2 regions of the Pradoshia eiseniae genome follow, and region 1 is predicted to be linked to the other one. Evidence: a T-box and tRNA genes for the amino acid it is inferred to sense, from the RefSeq annotation. Region 1 holds a T-box; the other holds one or more tRNA genes.

Region 1 (3,388 bases):
AATGGAGAAAGACCGCTTATATTTGGCGGTCTTTTTACTTGATATCTCAATCACCGCCGGGAAAGGAACCCTTAGAAGCAGGAAACATGGCATATAAAAGAGAATCTATTAAATGGATTTTAACAATTTCTACAAGGAGAGATACCATGTTCCAGCAATGGCTAGGCAATCAGCTAAAACATCCTAAAGGCCCTCTTTCTAAATGGGTAGGAAAGTATATGCAAAAAGGCAATGATGAGATTAATCTCTGGACTATAGATTTATTGGACCCAGGCGTTGATGAGGCGCTTTTAGAAGTTGGCATCGGGAATGGTGCTACTTTAAATCGAATTGCCTCAAGCAAAAAAGTCAGGAAGATATATGGAATAGATTTGTCAGAGGACATGATCAAGGAAGCAGTAAAGCTAAATAAAAAATTTATTGAGGATGGGATTATGGAATTACAGCAAGGAAACGTCCTGTTCTTGCCTTATAAAGAATCCACCTTTGATACGGTCTTCTCCGTCCATACTATTTACTTTTGGACTGACATTGATCGAGGCCTTTCAGAAATTCATAGAGTATTAAAATCAGGCGGAAAACTCTTTTTATCTATCACTGATAAATCCCAAATGGAACAGATGGAAAGAACGAAAGACTTCCATTTAATCCATATAGAAGAGATTGAAAAACGGTTATCCAATCATTTGTTTCAACCAATCGAACTCCATCAAAAAGGGATGCATTGGTGCATAGAAGCTACTAAGTAATAAAGAAAAGAGGCGCTAAAATGAATGAATGGCTGATTAGAAAGGCCGGACTGAATGATGTTAATGCCCTGACTGAGTTAAGGATTGAACTACTTACCGCAGGAGGCGATGTAAATAGTCAAAATCATTCTAAGGTTTTTCAGGCAAACCAGCATTATTTCAAGAAGAAATTAGCTAATGGCGGTTTTTCTGCCTGGATAGCTGAGGTTCAGGGCAAAATGGCAGCCATGAGCGGTCTTGTCTTTTTCGAGAGACCTCCTCAAGGAGAAAATATCAGTGGATTAGAAGCCTACATAATGAATATGTATACCCTCCCAGAATATAGAGGACACGGTATTGCTCGGTCCTTATTAGAAAAATGTATTTCAGATTGCCGTATGCTAGGTGTAGGACGTATTTGGCTGCATTCAACACAAGATGGCTATCATCTATATAAGAAAATGGGTTTTAAGGACAAGGATTCAGAGATGGAGTTATTCTTATAAAAAGACCACAATAGCAGCTCTCCAATATCTCTTCGTAAAATACAGAAAATTCAATTGACTTTTCCTCCCCACTGCGGTTTAATTATTGTTAATATCTGCATAACGAAGATTTGTTATTACATATCGGAGTATAAGAGTAAAAGCGTTGAAGAGAACGAGTAACTCTAAAAGGAACTTACAGAAAGCAGCCGGTTGCTGAGAGGCGCAAGGAAAAGTTAGAGTGAATACATCTCGGAGCTGCGTACCGAACGAACAGTAGGCTACGCCGGGGAAAGCATCCGTCATCATGGCAAGGGTATCGCATTTTGGCCGTACCTATGGAGAAGAGTTGTGTGAGCAGCTCTTGAATAAAGGTGGTAACGCGTTTAGACACGCCCTTTAGGCTTTTTAGCCTAGAGGGCGTTTTTATTTTACTCTTATAGAGCTTGCTATATTAATTCAATTAATATTACAAGGAGATGTTCGTATGTTTTTAAAACCTGAGGAACAACTGGAAATCATCCAAAAAGGCGCAGAGACCATTGTCGACACAGCAGAGCTGCTCGCCAAGCTTGAGAAATCTTATAAGGAGCAGAAACCGCTGGTCATCAAGCTCGGCCTTGATCCCTCTGCTCCAGACATTCATCTGGGGCACGCCGTCGTGCTCCGTAAAATCAAGCAAATGCAGGATTTAGGCCATCATGCCATTATCCTCATTGGCGATTTCACCGGCCGAATTGGTGACCCGACCGGGAAGGCAAAGGGCCGTGTCGCTCTCAGTGATGAAGTTGTGAAGGAGAATGCGGAAACATATTGCGAGCAAATTTTTAAGGTGCTTGATGAAAAGATGACAAGCGTGCAATTTAACAGTAAATGGCTGTCTAAACTGACCTTTGAAGAAGTGATTAAATTAGCCGCGACGACATCTGTTGCCCGCATTTTGGAAAGGGATGATTTTCAAAATCGCTACCAAAACCAAGTACCTATCGGCATCCATGAATTTTTCTACCCGCTCATGCAGGCGTACGATTCCGTTGAATTGAACGCCGATATTGAACTTGGCGGCACAGACCAGACATTTAATATCCTCATGGGACGGACATTGCAAAAACATTTCGGCCAGGAAAAACAAATCGCCATCTTCATGCCGCTTTTAGAAGGATTAGACGGCAAGGAGAAAATGAGCAAGAGCCTGGGAAATTACATCGGGGTCAACGAAGCACCAGAAGTAATGTTCAAGAAGATCATGGAGGTCCCGGATGAACTCATTATCAAATACTTCGAATTAGCGACTGATGAGCTTCCGAAACAAATTGAGGCCATAAAGCTCCGCTTGGCGGAAGGCGAAAATCCTCGTGACATTAAAGTCGAACTTGCTGAAATTATCACTACCCTCTACCATGGCGAGCAAGAAATGAGGAACGCGAAGCAATACTTCGAAACCGTCTTTCGCAAGAAACAGCTGCCAGACCAGGTTCCAAGCATTCAGCTGACAGATACCCAGGAATCCATAAGCCATATTATCCCGCTCCTGATTAAGCATGAGCTGGTCAAAAGCAAGAGCGAATTCATCCGCTTGGTTAAACAAAACGGCGTCTCCCTTAATGGTGAAAAGCTGACAACTGAGTGCCTGGATGATTCAATTAATAATGGCGATGTTATCCAGATCGGAAAGAAGAGGTTCGCGAAGCTAGTCAGATAAGTCATATACAAGAGGCAAAAAAACACACAGTTTTCTGCCTCTTCTTTTGAATAGAAATGAAACAATCAAACCGTTTTATTCGCTTGTAACAACCAAATTTTGTATAATTAAATCGTACACGATATAATTTAATAGGAGGATTTGCATGAAAACAGTCTATGATTTCCAAGTGAAGAAAACAGACGGATCGATGCAGCCACTGGATTTGTATGCAGGAAAACCACTTTTAATTGTTAACACTGCCAGCAAATGCGGCTTGGCTCCCCAATTCAAAGGGCTGCAAGAATTGTATGAGAAATATCATGAAGACGGTTTTGAGGTCCTCGGATTTCCATGTGATCAGTTTAATAATCAAGAATACGACAATATTGAGGAGACCACACAGTTTTGCCAACTGAACTATGGGGTCAGCTTTCCCATGTTCGCGAAAATCAAGGTCAATGGAGATGAAGCGGACCCCCTCTTCCGTTACC
Region 2 (3,388 bases), on a different contig from region 1:
GTTAAGGAAGTATCCGGTTTATAGGCATTAAGTGCATCCATTCCGCCCATATCCGTGATGGCCATTCCAGCACTCGTTGAACCAAATATCGCTATAGCCGGTACAGCAATAAAACTTAATATCGTTAAGGCTTTCATACCAAAATAAGCAGTGGCTGTCATTAAAATCCCTGTAATGATGACAATAGGGACAAGTGGAAGGCCAGTTAATTTAGAAACCGGATATGCAAACATTCCTAGTCCTACGCCGAACCATCCGACCTGTGTTGCTGATAACATGAATGAAGAGATATAAGCTCCTTTTTTACCAAAACTATATTGTGCCAGTAAGTGAGTAGATAAGCCCGTTTGCGCTGCTATATAGCTTAATGCTCCGGTGAACGCTCCTAATAGAAGGTTGCCCAGTAAAATGACACCCATTAGTTGACTAAATGTTAATCCTTCCCCTAATGATCCACCGGCCCACATACTTGCTGAATAGAATGTGAATCCAAGCATAACAACAAGCATTTTGAGGAAGCTGTTGCGATTCGCTTTAGGTACAGATTGAAACGAAAAATCTTTGTCTTTTAATTGCATGTTTGTTTCCTCCCAAGTTATTAGTCTTGGTGAGCAAAAAAAACCACTTGCCTCAACGCGACAAGTGGTAAATGCCAGAAAACACCGCATTTTTACACATTTATAAATTATATGTGTACAAATACAGTTTCCAAGCTATAGATCCGCCCACCTTGTCAGCCTCTCTGGACTGTCTTTAAAGGTTCTCAATTAAATTAAAGTTATAATAACAGATTCCTCTGACTAATACAATAGTATTTTATAGTGGTAAAATAATGCAAATTAATAAGCAAGTAGCCATAATACCTGCTCTTGCTTTGCATTAGCTCATAAGAAATTACTATAATAAAATAGTGACCATTTAGATAATGAATCATATATGTCTATCTTCAGATGCTGCTCTATAGTTGCGAGATTATGAATCTCGCAACTACTTCCCCCTTCTCAAACCTCACTTACGCTCCTTAGTCTGTAAATTTAGCATTAATCATTCTAAGCACATCATTAGTTAAATACCCTCTCTTCTCACGTTATTCCCCTCCAGATATCCCGATATGATGGACACGATTTTGCCTATTCAATCATATTCAGAAAAGAAAAAAAGGCCCCCAGCATAAAATGCTGAGAACCTTGCTTGACAGCTTTGGCATACTGTCTAATGATACCGGTGGTCGGGGTCGAACCGACACTCCGTAAGGAACACGATTTTGAGTCGTGCGCGTCTGCCAATTCCGCCACACCGGCATATTATTAAGTTGAACTTATTGTTCAAAGAATAATCACTTATCCTTATGTCAATATACCGATATTTTTCATCGATGTCAATAACATCTGGCAAGGAATTTCTTGTTAATTAGTGCATTCCATTATAGCAAACAAAATAATACTAATTAATAGACTTGAGCGTGAACTGAATGCTTACACTTTTAAAGAAGCAGATGAGCATAAAATCTAACTGGCACTGAGCTGTATACTCGATCACCTATAGATATTCTTCACCATCATCTTTTGACCCTTTTTAAGTTATGTTCTTTAGTTCCATTATGTATTAAAGTAAATGACGGATCGTCACTTTAATATAGTAGGAAAATAAAAAAGTTCCCAGCAACTAATGCTGAGAACTTTTTTTGACAGCTATGGCATACTGTCAATTGATACCGGTGGTCGGGGTCGAACCGACACTCCTCACGGAACACGATTTTGAGTCGTGCGCGTCTGCCAATTCCGCCACACCGGCATAATAATGGAGGCGGCAACCGGATTCGAACCGGTGGATAAAGGTTTTGCAGACCTTGGCCTTACCACTTGGCTATGCCGCCAATGATTTGAATGTCTGGAGCGGAAGACGGGATTCGAACCCGCGACCCCCACCTTGGCAAGGTGGTGTTCTACCACTGAACTACTTCCGCATTAAAGATGGCTGGGCTAGCAGGATTCGAACCTACGAATGACGGAGTCAAAGTCCGTTGCCTTACCACTTGGCTATAGCCCAAAGCATAAATGGGGCGGCTGATGGGAATCGAACCCACGAATGTCGGAACCACAATCCGATGCGTTAACCACTTCGCCACAACCGCCATATTTTGGCAGGGGCAGTAGGAATTGAACCCACACTGGAGGTTTTGGAGACCTCTGTTCTACCTTTAAACTATGCCCCTATTAGAATGGTGGAGGGGGGCAGATTCGAACTGCCGAACCCGAAGGAGCGGATTTACAGTCCGCCGCGTTTAGCCACTTCGCTACCCCTCCGTTATGAAGAGTGCCGGCAAGAGGACTTGAACCCCCAACCTACTGATTACAAGTCAGTTGCTCTACCAATTGAGCTACACCGGCATGATACGTTAGATTATATCATAGATCATTTAATTGTTTAATTATTAATGGTGGCTCAGGACGGAATCGAACCGCCGACACAAGGATTTTCAGTCCTTTGCTCTACCGACTGAGCTACTGAGCCATCAATATAAATGGCGGTCCGGACGGGACTCGAACCCGCGACCTCCTGCGTGACAGGCAGGCATTCTAACCAACTGAACTACCGGACCACATTAATTGCGGGGACAGGATTTGAACCTGCGACCTTCGGGTTATGAGCCCGACGAGCTACCAGACTGCTCCACCCCGCGCCAATGGGAATGTGATACTAAATTTTTATGGTGGAGGATGACGGGATCGAACCGCCGACCCTCTGCTTGTAAGGCAGATGCTCTCCCAGCTGAGCTAATCCTCCATATAATAAGTGGTGACCCCTACGGGATTCGAACCCGTGTTACCGCCGTGAAAGGGCGGTGTCTTAACCGCTTGACCAAGGGGCCTTTATCAAGTTAATAATGGCGGAGAGCAAGGGATTCGAACCCTTGAGACAGCGTTGACCGTCTACACGATTTCCAATCGTGCTCCTTCGACCTCTCGGACAGCTCTCCATTATGGCTCCGCAGGTAGGATTCGAACCTACGACCGTTCGGTTAACAGCCGAATGCTCTACCACTGAGCTACTGCGGAATAATTGTATATTGCCTGGCGACGTCCTACTCTCACAGGGACGTGAGTCCCAACTACCATCGGCGCTGAAGAGCTTAACTTCCGTGTTCGGAATGGGAACGGGTGTGACCTCTTCGCCATCGCCACCAGACTTCTTCGTCAGCGACATTTATTATTCTAACATCATTTCTGACTTTGGTCAAGAGTTTTTTAAACTTTTTTCACTCTCTCAAAACTGGATAATGTTTGTTCATGCAAAGTGTGCGTTTTGTTCTTGGTTAAGTCCTCGAACGATTAGTATCCGTCAGCTCCATGTGTCACCACACTTCCACCTCGGACCTATCTACCTG

The links. A T-box is a leader RNA that pairs with one kind of tRNA and senses whether it is charged. The one in region 1 lies ahead of tyrS (tyrosine--tRNA ligase), so its partner is inferred to be a tRNA-Tyr.
Region 2: it has a tRNA-Tyr gene. The T-box ahead of tyrS (tyrosine--tRNA ligase) is inferred to sense a tRNA for this amino acid. The anticodon was not compared.

The regions. Positions count from the first base shown of each region.
Region 1 covers NZ_PKOZ01000007.1:143,729-147,116, forward strand. The annotation lists gene CYL18_RS12890 (class I SAM-dependent methyltransferase) at 87-749, shown strand; gene CYL18_RS12895 (GNAT family N-acetyltransferase) at 770-1,234, shown strand; T-box leader at 1,371-1,616, shown strand; gene tyrS (tyrosine--tRNA ligase) at 1,701-2,915, shown strand; gene CYL18_RS12905 (glutathione peroxidase) at 3,061-3,388, shown strand, end outside.
Region 2 covers NZ_PKOZ01000025.1:12,777-16,164, forward strand. The annotation lists gene codB (cytosine permease) at 1-578, opposite strand, end outside; tRNA gene CYL18_RS18335 (tRNA-Leu) at 1,220-1,301, opposite strand; tRNA gene CYL18_RS18340 (tRNA-Leu) at 1,713-1,794, opposite strand; tRNA gene CYL18_RS18345 (tRNA-Cys) at 1,802-1,876, opposite strand; tRNA gene CYL18_RS18350 (tRNA-Gly) at 1,892-1,966, opposite strand; tRNA gene CYL18_RS18355 (tRNA-Gln) at 1,975-2,049, opposite strand; tRNA gene CYL18_RS18360 (tRNA-His) at 2,059-2,134, opposite strand; tRNA gene CYL18_RS18365 (tRNA-Trp) at 2,142-2,215, opposite strand; tRNA gene CYL18_RS18370 (tRNA-Tyr) at 2,223-2,306, opposite strand; tRNA gene CYL18_RS18375 (tRNA-Thr) at 2,318-2,390, opposite strand; tRNA gene CYL18_RS18380 (tRNA-Phe) at 2,439-2,514, opposite strand; tRNA gene CYL18_RS18385 (tRNA-Asp) at 2,526-2,602, opposite strand; tRNA gene CYL18_RS18390 (tRNA-Met) at 2,610-2,683, opposite strand; tRNA gene CYL18_RS18395 (tRNA-Val) at 2,712-2,787, opposite strand; tRNA gene CYL18_RS18400 (tRNA-Glu) at 2,798-2,872, opposite strand; tRNA gene CYL18_RS18405 (tRNA-Ser) at 2,889-2,980, opposite strand; tRNA gene CYL18_RS18410 (tRNA-Asn) at 2,985-3,059, opposite strand; rRNA gene rrf (5S ribosomal RNA) at 3,073-3,189, opposite strand.